2 regions of the Alkalicoccus luteus genome follow, and region 2 is predicted to be linked to the other one. Evidence: riboswitches for the same ligand, from Rfam matches in the RefSeq annotation. Region 2 holds a riboswitch; the other holds the start of a gene.
What was found. A riboswitch is a leader RNA that binds a small molecule or an ion and turns the genes downstream of it on or off. The one in region 2 is predicted to bind S-adenosylmethionine.

Region 1 (7,987 bases), on a different contig from region 2:
CAGGTCTTCAGGAAGAGCTCATGATGATGATGCCTCAGGAAGTCGGCGATGAGCCGCTTGAGCAGGAGCGTTACCTGCTGGAGAACGCGAAGAAAGTGTTCCTCATGATTGCAGGCACCGCTGCACAAAAGTACGGTGAAAAGCTGCAGAAGGAACAGGAGCTGCTTGCGAACGTAGCAGATATCGTGAACGAAGTATTCAACATTGAATCGATGATTCTGCGTACAGAAAAAGCAATGGCCCGCGATGGTGAAGACAAAGCGGCTCAAAAGCTTCTCATGACGCAGATTTATGCACAGGAAGCATTCAATAACATCGAAGCAGTAGCGAAGGAATCCCTTGTAGCACTTGAAGAAGGGGACAGCCTGAGAACGATGCTGTCTATTCTGAAAAAGCTGACGCGCCACAATCCGGTGAACCTGATCGCGAAAAAGCGTGAGCTTGCGCAGAAGATCATTGCAGAAGAGCGTTACGTCGTATAACTGTTAGCTACTTTAGGGCGGGATGCCGCCCTAAAATAATTATAATCTTCTTTCTGGCAGCAGAAAGACATTCTCTCAGAAAACCCCGGTCCTCCTGTCTCCCCACAGGCGGACCGGGGTTTTCACATGCAGACAGATGCAGCGATCCTTCTGGCTGCGCGCTGGGCACCGGCGATGTTTCTCGCTGACGGGCCGATTTCCAGCTCGGCGAGGGCACCGGTGACGTAAAGACGATCTGTCCACATAAGCGATGGGGAAAGCTTTGGATACCCGCAGTCTGCACAAGGAAGCGAATAAGCGTCAATCAGCGGCTGAATCCAGGCGGACCCGGGAAGCTCCTTGGAGAAGCCCGTGCACGCCGTTACGGAATCTGCTGACAGAAGGCTTCCGGACGTGAGCTCAAGCTCGACCATGCCGTCTTCGCAGCGCCGGGATCCGGCAGCTTCATCCTGCATCATCGTCAGTCGTCCATCCCGTTCGAGCTTTCTCAGCTTAAACAGCAGCTCGCGCGTCATCGTGCCAGTCCGTCTTTCTGTGTGAATGCAGCGGCGCCGTCTTCGGTGATCCATACGGCTGAATGCCTGCATCCGCTTCGGTCCGAGCCAGCCGGGATCGCTGTCAAACTGGGAAACGCGAAGCGGTTTGCGATGCAGCAAAACGGTTTCGGTGTGACGTTGTTCGGCGAGATAAATCGCCGTATGCGCAGCAGAAATACCTCCTCCAACGACAACGGCGCGTCCGGTAACAGCAGCAGGGTCAAAGGACGGGTCGTAAACGTGCACTGCCTCAGGCTGGAGGGCAGCGGGAATCACAGGGCGGCTGCCGCCTCCGGGAGCTAACAAGAGATTGGCTGTCGTCAACGTGTTCTTTTTTCCATAAACGGTCCAGCCGGGTTGACTTTTTTCCACGTGAACGACCGTATCCTGCAGCCAGCTGTCAGCAATGCCTGTTTCCTGCAGCAGCTCTTTAGACGTGTCATAGAACATAGAACGGGAGGGACGCTTGTAGCGGCCGAGAAAGCTGTCGCCCCGCTTCTCCAGCTCTAATGGATCCGGCGACAAATGGTGAACGAACGTGGAGCGTAAATAGGGCATTCTGATTTTTTCTGTACGTTCTTTCCAAACAGCAAGCGGCTCTGGATGAGGGTCTACCACAGCAATATCTGCAGCGGAGATGCCGGCCTGTCTGCAAAGATGAACCGCTGCCGTCATCCCTTGTATGCCGCCTCCAACGATGAGCCATGAAACGTCACGCATCTAAATCAACTCCTGAAAGAAATTGTAAAACGAAATAATTACGATTTATCGAAAGTATATCGAAATTGCTTCACCGGCGCAACAGAAGATAGAACAATGATGCGAGATGCGGTAAACTGAATGAGGAAAGGAGTGAGAGCGATGAGCGTAACGTTTTATCATTATCCGAAATGCACGACGTGTAAAAAAGCTAAAAAGTGGTTGGAAAATGAAGGAGTCGCATTAGAAGAGGTACATATTGTTGAACATCCGCCTTCTAAAGATGAGCTCAAAAAACTTCATGAACAGAGCGGGCTGCCGCTGAAGCGGTTCTTCAACACGAGCGGACAGAAATACCGTGAGCTTGGCTTAAAGGATAAGCTTGGGGATATGCCGGAAGAAGAGCAGCTGGAACTGCTTGCGTCAGACGGTATGCTGATCAAGCGTCCGATTGCTGCAAAAGATGGACATGTCACAGTCGGCTTCCGCGAAGCAGACTACGAGAAAACCTGGAAATAAGCTTCCGCCGGTTGCGGTGCCAGCAGCTGTTATATTATAGTGGAAGAGGAAGTGTTTGTTTACTTACTACGCAGATGGAGGGATCCGAAGCATGAGCCTGCCAAAGGATTATAAGTATTCAGAAGAGCACGAATGGGTAAAAGAGGAAGATGGAAAAGTACGAATCGGCATCACTGATTTCGCACAGAGTGAATTAGGCGATATCGTATTCGTAGAACTGCCGGAGGTTGGAGATGAGCTGAAGGCAGACGAACCATTTGGAAGTGTGGAATCGGTTAAAACGGTTTCCGAGCTTTACGCGCCAGTCAGCGGAAAAGTGGTGGAAATCAACGAAGAACTGGAGGATTCTCCAGAGCTCGTAAACGAGTCCCCATATGAGCAGGCGTGGATGGTTGTCGTAGAAGTGTCCAGCCAGGACGATGTCGACAAGCTGATGGACGCGGATGCCTACCAGAACATGATTGATCAGGAATAGAACAGCAATCTGAAACCGTTCGGCTTATCAAAAGCTGAACGGTTTTTTCTGGACAGGTGACCAGCGTCATGAACGTCATTGGCAGCTTTCAAGAAGCAGATCGTTTTTTGTTGACAAGCTTAAATCGCAGTGATAATATCCATATCAGACGAAAAAAACGAATAGTCTTCTTATCATGAGAGGTGGAGGGACTGGCCCGATGAAACCCGGCAACCACTGTACACGCGTACAGAAGGTGCCAATTCCTGCGGATGACGAACGTCCGGCAGATGAGAAGAAAGCTTTTCTTTTTAAACAAGAAAGCCTTTCTGCTCATCTGTATGGCAGAAGGGCTTTTTTCGTACGTTATATTTTTTTGCATGAACGCTTCTGTGCGTTAAATGGACTAAAGAGGTATGTTTAATTGCAAATAGATGGAAAGGAGTTTCTCTGTTGATTACGCTCTCGAAGCTAGCGAAAATTTTCCACACGAAAGACGGCGACGTCCGGGCAGTGGATGATATTGATCTGACAATTGATAAAGGAGAAATATTTGGAGTAATCGGGTACAGTGGTGCTGGTAAAAGTACGCTGATCCGCATGCTTAACATGCTGGAAGCACCGACTTCAGGAGAGGTCGATGTCGCCGGACGGCCAATGCACAGCTTATCTAAAGGAAAGCTGAGAGAGGCCCGGCAGGAGATCGGCATGATTTTTCAACATTTCAATCTGCTCTGGTCCCGAACGGTTGCGGAAAACATTGCATTTCCGCTTGAGATCAAAGGGGTGCCGAAGGAGGAGCAGAAGAAACGAGTCGATGAATTAATTCAGCTCGTCGGGTTAGACGGACGGGACGGTTCCTATCCATCTCAGCTGAGCGGCGGTCAAAAGCAGCGTGTCGGCATTGCCCGTGCGCTGGCAAACGATCCGAAAGTGCTGCTCTGTGACGAAGCGACGTCCGCACTTGATCCTAAGACGACGGATTCGATTCTCGATCTGCTCGTCGACATCAATGCAAAGCTTGGGCTGACGATCGTTCTGATCACGCACGAAATGCATGTGATCCGGAAAATATGTCACCGGGTTGCTGTAATGGAAGCCGGGAAGATCGTGGAGCAGGGAGACGTTCTCGATATTTTCCGCCGCCCGCAGCAGGCGATGACGAAGGAATTCGTGAAGCAGGTGACTGAGCCGGAAGAGACAGAAGAGGCACTGAACCACCTGCTGGACCGCGAGGGCATCGGTCATGTTCTGCAGCTGACGTTTGTCGGCGGCGATACGCAGCGGCCGTTGATCACAGACGTTGTACGTAAATTCGACGTCGATATCAGCATTTTGCAAGGAAAGATTTCGCAGACGCAGCACGGGTCCTACGGCTCCTTGTTCGTCAGTATGAACGGGGAAGCTGATACCGTTCAGCAGGCGGTCGCCTATATCCGCGAACAGGAAGTTGAAGTGGAGGTGATCCACGGTGGATAACGTTATCATTCAGGCAGCGTTCCTTGGGGATGTAAACTGGGACAACATGTGGAATGCCACTGTCGAAACACTTTACATGTCTGTTGTAGCACTCGTGTTTACGTTTGTCTTCGGGATTGTTCTCGGACTGCTTTTATTCCTAACCGATCGCAAGCAGCTTTGGGAAAATAAAGCGGCGCACTTTGTTATCGGGGCGTATGTAAACATTTTCCGATCGATTCCTTTCATTATATTAATTGTACTGCTTATCCCGTTTACTCGATCGATCGTCGGCACATTTCTTGGACCATCGGCTGCTCTTCCGGCATTAATTATCGGAGCTGCACCTTTTTACGCTCGAATGGTAGAGATTGCGCTTCGTGAAATCGATAAAGGAGTTATTGAAGCATCGAAAGCTATGGGGGCCACAAACGGACAGATTATTCGTAAAGTTCTGCTTCCGGAATCGATGCCGGCACTTGTTTCCGGGATCACCGTTACAGCCATTGCGCTTGTCAGCTACACGGCAATGGCAGGTGTCATCGGTGCAGGCGGACTTGGTGACCTGGCCTTCCGGGATGGGTTCCAGCGAAACAATCCGGAAATAACGCTCACTGCAACCGTGATTATTCTGGTAATTGTATTTGCCCTTCAGTTCATTGGCGATATGATTACGAATAAAATAGATAAACGATAAATCAGGAGGAATGAATCAAATGAAACGTACCATTCAACTTGCAGGAATCAGTGCTTTATCACTGGCCTTTCTCGCAGCATGCGGCGAAGGAGAAAACAATAACACGACGGAGATCAACAGCGGCGATAATGCTGACAACGTCGAGGACGTAGAAAATAACAGTGAACCGGCTGACAATAACGCCGATGAAGCAGGTAACGAGGAAGACAATGAAGCAGATGAAGAAGCAGCTGGTGATTTTGAGCCGCTCACTGTTGGAGCGTCCAACATTCCACACGCTGAAATTTTGGAATTTGCTGCTCCTATGCTTGAAGAAGAGGGCATTGAACTGGAAATCGTAACATTCAACGACTACATCCTTCCTAACCAGGCACTGGATGAAGGAGAGCTGGATGCGAACTATTTCCAGCACGTGCCGTATCTTGAGTCTCAAATCGATGAATTTGGCTATGACTTTGTGAACAAAGGCGGTATTCACATCGAGCCGATCGGTCTTTACTCTCAGGACTATGATACGCTGGAAGATCTGCCGGAAGGCGCGGATATTATTATGAGTGACTCCGTAGCTGACCACGGCCGAATTTTGACCATGCTTGAAGAGGAAGGTCTGATTACGCTGGAGGAAGGCGTCGGAATTGAAGCAACGGTTGATGACATTGCAGAGAACCCGAATGACTTTAACTTCCAGGCAAACGTAGAAGCGGCTCTGCTGCCAACTGCTTATGAGAACAACGAAGCAGATGCGATCCTGATCAACTCGAACTACGCGCTTGATGCAGGTCTTAATCCACAGGAAGATGCGATCGCACTTGAATCCGCTGAGGACAATCCGTATGCCAACGTCATTGCGGTCCGCGGCGAAGATGAAGACGATCCACGCGCTGACATTCTTGTAGACGTGCTATTGTCTGACGATGTCCGTGACTTTATAGAAGAAGAATACGAAGGCGCCGTTATTCCAGCTGAGTAATGACGTCATTCACCGGGACCGTCCTTCACGTGAAGGGCGGTCTTCCGTTTGTTCATTGCATCGTTTCTCTTTCCGGATGAACCGTTTGCGGCTTCGGATAAATGCCCGGCCGCCGGCATATATATTAAAAGGAGCGTAACTGGCAGGCAAAGGTACACGGCGCCGTGGCAACGCAATTCAATGCCGCCTGAATAAATCCATCAGAATCTAAAAATGATTGACACAATAAAACAAATCGGCAAAACGAATAAATAACGTAAGCCGCCGCAAAGGTTATATTGCCTGAAGGAAATCGATCAATAATACAGAACTGGTCCCGCCGTCAGGCAATTATTTCAGCTTCAATTTTTGCTGAAAAACACAAGGCGTCAGCGAGCTGGAAACCTTGATACTAAAGGGGTAGACAAGTCCATCACTATGTAAGCGCTTCATTTGTGAAAGGTAGAGCAAATGGGAGAAAATGTCCCAAAATGTACAGATAGAAGACTTGAAATAAGCAAATGGACAAGGAGAGTGAATTGTCAGATAATATAACGCTGCATGCGCATTGGTTCACAAGCCGTTCCATACTATACTTACATCATCCCTTGAACAAAGAGGACAAATTATCTGGAAGGAATGTGATGAGCTATCCATCTTATTACGACGAAACACACTGTAGAAATGGAAAAGGCAATGCAGTCGTCCCACGGAATGTGCTACGGGGAATACAATTCCAAACTTGAGAACAGAATGCAGGTAGAAACTGCAAGGGATCAGGAATATGCAGAAAGCCAGAAAATTGTACAGCAGTTTCTTCACGGATAGAACAAAACACTCAGCCTATACATGACTAAAAAGCATGCCGGGACGAAATGTCCTTCAGGCATGCTTTTTCCGTTCTGCTCAATCTGTAGAAAGGTTAATTAAGATTTATTCTCAATTAAAACAAAAAAAGCCCATTCTATTGAGAATGAACTTGAAGAAGCTGTTCGGTGAAGCGGACACGATAGAAGATGACAATGTACTGATACCGCTGACTCTTTATTAAATTATCTCTTTTCCTTGAACTCAGTTAATAGATAAGATAAGATTAGAATGAAAATAATTAGAGAATCTATTGAAGGTTCCTGTGTTATGATAGAAACGTGCTTCGGCACAACGACTATTATAACATGTATATAAACTAACTTTCAAAAAATATGGAGGTATCATTCATGACTAAGCCAAGCCTGAGTGTGAAAGATCTGCACGTATCCATCGAGGATAAGGAAATTTTAAAAGGATTCGGCATTGAAGTAAAAGGTGGCGAAATCCACGCGATTATGGGACCAAACGGTACAGGGAAGTCGACGCTTGCTTCTGCACTGATGGGGCACCCTAACTATGAAGTAACGAGCGGCGAAGCGACATTTAATGGGGAAGACCTGTTTGAGATGGAAGTTGACGAGCGTGCACGCGCAGGACTTTTCCTTGCGATGCAGTATCCAAGCGAAGTATCCGGTGTAACAAACGCGGACTTCATCCGCTCTGCTATGAACGCAGATCGCGACGAGGATGACCAGGTTTCTCTCATGCAGTTTATCCGTAAAATTGACGAGAAGATGGGTGCGCTTGAGATCGACCAGTCGTTCCAGCACCGTTATCTGAACGAAGGGTTCTCCGGCGGTGAGAAAAAGCGGAACGAAATTCTTCAGCTTCTCATGCTTGAACCGAAAATTGCGATTTTGGACGAGATCGATTCCGGCCTCGATATTGATGCACTGAAAGTAGTAGCAAAGGGTATCAATGAAATGCGCAACGAAGACTTCGGCTGCATGATTATCACGCACTATCAGCGTCTCCTCAACTACATCAAGCCGGACTTTGTCCACGTTATGATGCAGGGCCGCATTGTGAAATCCGGCGGACCTGAGCTTGCTCAGAAGCTTGAAGAGCAGGGCTATGACTGGATCAAGGAAGAGCTTGGAATCGAAGACGAAACTGTTGGGCAGTAATTACTGCAGGAGGAGGAGTTAGATTATGACAACGGAACTGACGTTTCCAGTTACAGAGCAGCAGCTGCAAAGCTTTTCTGAGAATCGGGAAGAACCTCAGTGGTTTAAGGATCAGCGTCTTGCAGCGCTTGATAAGGCAGGGAAGCTCGAGCTTCCAAAGCCGGATAAAACAAAGATTACGAAGTGGAACTTCACT
Region 2 (7,987 bases):
ACCGTAGCCTATGGAGGCTGTACGTTCTGCAGCCAGCGCGGCTCCGGTGATTTTGCCGGAAAGCGCGGAGATGATCTCGTCGACCAATTTTACGACCGCAAGTCTGTCATGGAGCGAAAGTGGAGCGGTGGCGCCTGTATGGCTTACTTTCAAGCCTTTACGAATACGCACGCACCGCTGGATGAATTAAAGGAAAAATACGAGGCCCTGCTCAAGCTTCCCGAAACAAAAGCACTCTCCATCGCGACCCGCCCTGACTGTCTTCCAGACGATGTAGTCGAGTATCTGGCCGAACTGAACGAGCGTACCTATTTGTGGGTCGAGCTCGGGCTGCAAAGTGCGTTCGACGAAACCGGCGAGCGCATCAACCGAGCACATGACTTTGCCTGTTTTCAGGAAGGAGTGCGAAAGCTCCGTAAGCACGGGATCCGCGTCTGTGTTCATTTGATTAACGGTCTTCCCGGCGAAACACATGAGATGATGGTGCGCTCTGCAGAAGCGGTCTCCGCCTTGGACATACAGGGGATGAAAATTCACCTGCTCCACCTGCTGAAAAAAACGCCAATGGTCAAACAATTTGAACAGGGCGAGGTCCAGCTGCTTGGGCAGGAAGCATACATTCAAATTGTCTGTGATCAGCTGGAGCGGATCCGCAGTTCTATTTCCATTCACCGCCTCACAGGGGACGGACCGGCCGAGCTGCTTATCGGCCCGATGTGGAGTTCGCATAAATGGGCAGCATTAAATGGAATTGATGCAGAGCTTCGCACCCGTCAGACGTGGCAGGGCATCTATGCAAAACCTTTGCAGGAAGGGAGGTCATAAGGAATGGAAAACGTGCTGCAGTATGCTAAAACATTGGCCGCAGAAGTCCTTCCTGAAGATGGCATTGCGGTTGATGCCACCACAGGCAACGGCCACGATACGGTCTTTCTCGCCAGACTCGCGCCGAAGGGTACCGTCTACAGCTTCGATGTTCAGAAACAGGCGCTCGACAGCTGCCGTAATAAGCTGGAGCTGGAACAGCTTCAGGCAGAATTGATTCACGATGGTCATGAACATGCGGCTCGCTATGTAAGGGAAGAAGGCATACATGCCGTGATGTTTAACCTGGGCTACCTTCCCGGAGGCCCTAAGGACGTTACCACTACCGCAGAGACAACGATTACGGCTGTTTCATTCTTCTTAGAAAAGCTGCTTCCGGGAGGCAGGATCATTCTGGTTATCTATCACGGCCATCAGGAAGGCAAAGCAGAAAAGGGAGAGCTGCTTCCATTTCTGCAGTCTCTCCCTCAGCATGCTTATCAAGTGTTGCAATACGGATTTATCAATCAGGCAAACGATCCGCCATTCATTTGCGCGATCGAGAAGCGGCGCCAGCGGAAAGGCTGAGCGTCGTTTTAATAAAGCCAGCCATATGTGCAAAGACGTCCTCCCGCTCCGGCTCATTCATGACTTCATGATACAGAGAAGGCCACTCCCGCCAATGCTTTTCCGATACATCGAGATTGTCAAACCAGCGCTTTACTGCCAGCCTGTCGACGATCCGGTCTGCTCCGCCTTGAGCGGTGTAAACGGGAATCTGCGGCATGACGCCTGTCGTCCGGTGCGCCTCTTCCATCGCCTTCAGCAGTTCCCGATACCATCGGGCGCTGACTTTTTTGACGAGCAGTTCATCTCCCTCATCTCTCGACCGCATTCCTTCTTCGCGCGTGCCGGATCCCGGTTCCAATCCGTTTGGGAACATTGTTTTCGGCGCTGTAAGATTCAACAAAGCCGCCGCTCCTTTCTTCCATACCGATGGATGCTGCACGAGTCCGAAGCACGGCGACGATAACAGCAGCATGTCCGGACGCGGTACTGACTGTTTACGCACAACAGTTGACGCAATCAGCCCGCCCATACTGTGTCCGAATAAAAGCAGCGGTCCTTCGCGCCTTTTTGCCTCTTTTATCCATGCTGTCACGGTATCCACATATTCCTGAAAGCTGTCAATATGGCCGCGAGGACCGGGTGTCGTGCCCTGTCCGGGAAGATCCCCCATGATCACATCGAATCCAATATCATTAAAGCGGCGGATCAGCCAATCATAGCGACGATGATATTCCCCCGCTCCGTGTACAATCACTACCGTTCCTTCCGCATTCTGATCCGTTTCCCATGTCCACATTCCTGCTGTCACTCCTTGATACGGTCGCTGCCGCAGTTGGTATTTTCTTCATCTTCGCTTTTTCTGACTTCCGCGTCAACAAAGAAGCTGTGCATCCCGGCTGTAAGTAAGGTACGATAAAGAAAATGATGGAAGGAGAGGAAGCCGTGATACATTATCCGTATGAAGGAAAAACACCAGACGTTCATGCCGGCGCCTATATTGCCGAAAACGCAGTCATTACTGGCGATGTGAAGATTCATGATGGTGCAAGCATTTGGTATCATACAGTGATCAGGGGCGATGTCGCTCCGACGATCATCGAACGAAACGTCAATATCCAGGATCAAAGCCTGCTTCATCAAAGTCCAGGGCTGCCGCTGCATATTCATGAAGGCGTCACCGTCGGCCACCAATGTATGCTGCACTCTTGCATAATTGAAAAAAACGCTCTGATTGGGATGGGAAGCACCGTTCTCGATGGAGCAGTCATCCGCGAAGGGGCTTTTATCGGCGCCGGCAGTCTCGTAACTCCAGGCACTGAAATTCCCCCTGGTAAGCTTGCACTTGGAAGACCTGCACGTGTCGTCCGTGATTTGACAGAAGAGGATCAGGCAGAAATGAAGCGGATTAGGGAAAGTTATGTGGAAAAAGGACGCACGTACAAAGCGATGCAGGAAAGCCGCTACCATCATTTCCCGGGAAATAGTCAGAGAGGAGATTGAACGATGCCATATGTAAACATTAAGGTAACGAAGGAACACGGCGGGTTAACGAAGGAACAAAAAGCAGATTTAATCGAGGGGGTAACCGGACTTCTAGAAGAGAAGCTGCAGAAAAACCCTGCTTCGACAGTGGTGATCATCGAGGAGATCGACATGGACAACTATGGACTCGGTGCCGAACAAATTTCAGAAAAACGAAAGCGGCAGTCGTAAAGCCGTTTCCGCACGCAAAAAAGCTGCCGGTTTCCTGATTGATTAGGCCGGCAGCTCTCTATTTGATTTCCATGACTGGCTCTCTCCTTCAGGCGGTGGTGGTTTTCTCGGTCATCAGCCGTTTCAAGCCCTTCACTTCCAAGTGCTGAAACGCTGTGTTTCCGGATAGATGAAGTTTAATCGTATCACGTTTTGGCTGTAAATCCTGATGAATATAAATGGTGCATCCTTCTACCTCATATTTAGCATAATGATCTTCCTTTGACGGCTCCTGAGGAATACAGTGAAAATCAACGAAAATTCGCTTGTTTTTGAACTCTCCCGGAAACGGAAAAACTTCTACCGTGCACGTCCCTCCCTGCTTTTGCAGCCATTCTCTTGTCCGCTTGTCAGCTTCAATCCTCATGATTGATTCCTCCTAATTACATCTAAGAAAACCCGCAGGCTCCAAGCGGTTGTAAGCCTGCAAAGTATCTTGTAACCCTCGCATTTCCTTTTTTATGGTACGTTAAAACGGGCAGTTTATGTGAAAATCTATGATTGTTTTTCTTTTCGCGTCTTCACAATAAGCAAGCGAAATTGTTGCGGTTTAATTCATACACCATTAGAAAAAAGCTGCACCGACGTCATATCGGTGCAGCGTTGATTCCTTTATTCTGCGGCTCATTATTTTCCGATGAGCTGCATCGCTTCTGCTTCCAGCGTTTCTGCTTTATCCGTTTTTTCCCACGGCAGTTCAATGTCTGTACGTCCAAAGTGGCCATAGGCAGCAGTTTGCTTGTAAATTGGACGGCGCAGATCCAGCATTTTAATAATGCCGGCCGGACGGAGGTCAAAGTTGTTCCGCACGACCTGGACAAGTACGTCTTCGGATACTTTTCCGGAATCAAACGTATCGATAGCGATGGAAACCGGCTGCGCTACGCCGATCGCATAGGCCAGCTGCACTTCACACTTATCGGCAAGTCCGGAAGCGACGATGTTTTTCGCCACATAGCGTGCGGCATAAGCCGCTGACCGGTCAACCTTCGTTGCGTCTTTTCCGGAGAACGCACCCCCGCCGTGTCTCGCATAGCCGCCGTACGTATCAACGATGATTTTACGTCCTGTCAGGCCTGCATCTCCCTGAGGCCCACCAATCACGAAGCGTCCTGTCGGATTGATGAAGTATTTCGTTTCTTCATCAAGCAGATCAGCTGAGACGACCGGTTTGATGACGTGCTCTGTCAGATCCTGTTTGATCTGCTCCAGCGTTATTTCAGGGTGATGCTGTGCGGAGATGACGATCGTATCTACCCGTAAAGGCTGCTGATTCTCATCGTATTCCACTGTAACCTGTACTTTCCCATCCGGTCGCAGATAGTCGACAATCTGTTCTTTTCGCACCTCTGTCAAGCGTCGAGCGAGCTTGTGAGAAAGGGAGATCGGCAGCGGCATCAGCTCCGGCGTCTGATTATCTGCATAGCCGAACATCAGCCCTTGGTCCCCTGCACCAATCGATTCAATTTCTTCATCTGTCATTTGACCTTCACGTGCTTCCAGTGCCTGGTCAACTCCGGCTGCAATATCAGCTGACTGTTCGTCAATGGACGTCAATACCGCACATGTTTCATAATCAAAGCCGTATTTTGCGCGTACATAGCCGATATCCTTCAGTGTTTCCCGCACAACTCGCGGAATGTCCACATAGGTAGACGTTGTAATTTCACCTGCAACGAGTACTAAACCGGTATTAACAGAAGTTTCACAGGCAACCCGAGCGTTCGGGTCGTGCGTCATAATTTCATCCAGAATAGAGTCTGAGATTTGATCACAGATTTTATCCGGGTGACCTTCCGTTACTGATTCTGATGTAAACAAACGTGTTTTTCCTGCCATGGTAGGAATCCTCCTCGAACAATATTACGGCACTCATTTTCCCAGCCATCAATCCCACAGATGAGGGCTGTCCGGTTACATAAACAAAAAACCTTCTCCGTTGAGGAGAAGGCTGTCTCGTTTCCTTTCACCTCTTATCGGTCAGAACACGATTCATGTGTTCTGCAGGTTGGCACCGTTCACCTTTTTTACTCAAGTGATGGTTGCCGGGCTTCGCAGGGCCTGTCCCTCCGCCAGCTCGGGATAAGAGTATCCGCTTTTGAGAATGATACCCAACATCGGTCCCAATGTCAACTGCCGGCTATCAGGAGTCACCATTATGTTCGAAGCTGTCCACTTCAGCTGTAAAGGTATGTACGTACACGTAAACAAATTTGATTGTAAAAATCTCTCCAAATCCATTGATTTCCTTAATTAGTATGTTATAAATAAAATATATGACATACTAATAGATGAGGGGGCGGATGATTGATGAGCATGATTTACGATGATCTCCGGCTTGCTTCCGTTTTGAAGCAAAAAAATGTACGAAAACAGCTTAGTGTATCGGCGCTGGTGGAAACTGCCATTAGAAAAGAAGAGGGGATGCTCTCAAGCTCGGGTGCATTTCGAGCCTTAACAGGTGAATTTACGGGACGGTCTCCTAAAGATCGGTTTATTGTAAAGGAAGCAGCGTCAACAGATGTGGACTGGAACGATATTAATCGTCCGGTAACGCCGGAGATTTTTGAAAAGCTGGAGCAGAAGGTGCTTGCTTATTTAGCCGAGCTGCCGGAGCTTTATGTCCGTGAAGCTGCTGCAGGTGCTGATGAGAATGCCAGACTCCCGATTACGGTCGTCAATGAGCTTGCCTGGCATCAGTTGTTTGCCATGCAGCTGTTCCTTCGTCCGGAAGAAATAGAGGGCGAAGCTTCCATGGAGCCATTCACTATCCTATCCGCCCCAGGGTTTCAGGCCGACCCCCATGTAGACGGCACGGAGTCAGAAGTATTCGTCATGATTTCATTCAGCCGCAGAAAGATTTTGATAGGCGGAACCGCGTACGCAGGGGAGATGAAAAAGTCGATCTTTTCTGTTATGAATTATTTGCTGCCGGAACTGAACGTGCTGCCGATGCACTGCTCGGCCAACGCCGATCATGAGGACCGTACCGCCTTGTTTTTCGGGCTTTCCGGTACTGGAAAAACGACGCTCTCTGCCGCCCCGGACCGGCTTCTGATCGGAGATGATGAACACGGTTGGTCAGACTCTGGTATTTTCAATATTGAGGGCGGGTGCTATGCAAAGTGTATCGGACTGGAACGTGAGAAAGAGCCTGAGATTTATCACGCCGTTACGTTCGGATCGGTACTGGAAAACGTTGTTCTGCAGGAGGATCGTTCTCCGGATTTCCACGACGGCTCCCTGACGGAAAACACGCGGGCAGCCTATCCGCTGACAGCTGTTCCGTCTGCTAAGCTACCAAGCACCGGCGGTCATCCTGATGTGATTTTGTTTCTTACAGCCGACGCAACCGGTGTTCTGCCTCCAATCAGCCGTCTGACACCTCAGCAGGCGATGTATCATTTCTTGTCCGGCTACACAAGCAAGCTGGCAGGCACTGAAAGAGGCGTCACCGTACCGCAGCCTGTTTTCTCGCCATGCTTCGGTGCCCCATTCCTGCCCCGCGAGGCTGCCTCATATGCGGAAATGCTCGGCGACCGTATGAAGAAGCATCGTACGGACGTCTACCTTGTGAATACGGGATGGACGGGCGGTCCTTGCGGCACTGGCCGGCGGATGGATTTGAAGTTTACCCGTGCTATGGTGAATGCAGCTGTCAAAGGTGACCTTGCCCGTACGGCTGTCATTACAGATCCTGTTTTTGGGCTTGATGTGCCGGCCAGCTGTCCGGGGGTTCCATCTGAAGTGCTTCAGCCGAGACTTGTTTGGGACAGCCTGGACGAATATGAACAGGCTGCGCTGGATCTTGCTGCAAAGTTCAAAGCAAATTTCACTCGATTCTCATCTACAACAGCTGACATTCTCCGCGGAGGACCAGTCGTATAGTGCAAAGAAGCCCGGGCCGCTGCAAACAGGCGGTCCGGGCTTCTTATGTGTGTTCCTGTCAGCTGGAAGCTGCGTTCAGAAAGCGCGCCTCAATTTCTTTCATACTGAGGGGAAGCACCTCATCTTTCATTATGAAGCTGTAGTTCTTTTTTTTCTTTGGCTGGTGCGGAAGGCGTTCCAGCAGCAGCGGTCCTTCGGTTTCAAAGTAGCTTTCTTTTTTCTCAAGTCGATCCACTTCTGCAAAATACACGTTCTTAATGACCGTTTCTGCTCTGCCTTCAACCATGTATTGCCCAACATAATGAAGCGTGGAAACGTGTCCGCCTGTCTCTTCATATACTTCTCTCACAGCCGCCTCGTCAGCCGATTCTCCAGGCTCCACTTTTCCGCCCGGGAACTCGATTCCTCTGGATGGATGCCTTGTCAGCAGCCAGCTGTCACGATAACGGCATACGACCCAGACATGTCTTGGATCGCCTGAAAACGGCGCGTTTTCTGTAGAATAGGTGACCGTATTTCGGTAGAAATCTTTAAACACATGTTCACTCATCTGTGACATCTCCTTCAGCCTCTGCCCGTCTGCGAATCCATTTGTATTCATCCGGCCTGTTCATGTTAAAAAAGGACTGGGTGATCGTTTCCTTTTTTATGCCTGCTTCCATCATATCGGCCTCAGATACAGTGTCAACTTTTATGCTGTCAAGCAGCGCTCCCATGGACCGTTTCTCTTCATCCAGGCATGCTGTCACCAGTGGAAGCAGCGAACAGCGGTAAGCTGCAAGCAGAGGCTGTCTTCTTCCATCCGCTTCCGGAACAACCGCATCCGCATTTGTCTTCGCTGCTCGCTGCACCAGCAGCTTCACGATGTCTTCGCTGATGAGCGGCATATCACATGCCGCAGCGATACACCAGACGGCCTGCGTTTGCTCCATTGCCGTTTCCAAACCCGCCAGAGGGCCTTCAAAAGGTCGTT

Region 1: another riboswitch for S-adenosylmethionine. It lies ahead of ACSZLD_RS07995 (methionine ABC transporter ATP-binding protein); the one in region 2 lies ahead of metK (methionine adenosyltransferase).

Annotation. Positions count from the first base shown of each region.
Region 1 is NZ_JBPZEY010000005.1:30,838-38,824, reverse strand. Features, by position in the region: gene ACSZLD_RS08015 (acyl-CoA dehydrogenase FadE) at 1-482, shown strand, start outside; gene ACSZLD_RS08010 (FAD/NAD(P)-binding protein) at 605-1,738, opposite strand; gene ACSZLD_RS08005 (arsenate reductase family protein) at 1,880-2,236, shown strand; gene gcvH (glycine cleavage system protein GcvH) at 2,328-2,711, shown strand; SAM riboswitch class I at 2,879-2,987, shown strand; gene ACSZLD_RS07995 (methionine ABC transporter ATP-binding protein) at 3,144-4,169, shown strand; gene ACSZLD_RS07990 (methionine ABC transporter permease) at 4,177-4,845, shown strand; gene ACSZLD_RS07985 (MetQ/NlpA family ABC transporter substrate-binding protein) at 4,865-5,815, shown strand; gene ACSZLD_RS16865 (YuzK family famiily protein) at 6,479-6,622, shown strand; gene sufC (Fe-S cluster assembly ATPase SufC) at 7,012-7,791, shown strand; gene sufD (Fe-S cluster assembly protein SufD) at 7,817-7,987, shown strand, end outside.
Region 2 is NZ_JBPZEY010000001.1:327,559-335,545, forward strand. Features, by position in the region: gene mnmL (tRNA modification radical SAM protein MnmL/YtqA) at 1-825, shown strand, start outside; gene mnmM (tRNA 5-(aminomethyl)-2-thiouridylate-methyltransferase MnmM) at 829-1,392, shown strand; gene ACSZLD_RS01645 (alpha/beta fold hydrolase) at 1,352-2,170, opposite strand; gene ACSZLD_RS01650 (gamma carbonic anhydrase) at 2,317-2,874, shown strand; gene ACSZLD_RS01655 (tautomerase family protein) at 2,878-3,087, shown strand; gene ACSZLD_RS01660 (CC/Se motif family (seleno)protein) at 3,176-3,493, opposite strand; gene metK (methionine adenosyltransferase) at 3,754-4,965, opposite strand; SAM riboswitch class I at 5,097-5,215, opposite strand; gene pckA (phosphoenolpyruvate carboxykinase (ATP)) at 5,437-7,014, shown strand; gene ytkD (RNA deprotection pyrophosphohydrolase) at 7,073-7,564, opposite strand; gene mobA (molybdenum cofactor guanylyltransferase) at 7,557-7,987, opposite strand, start outside.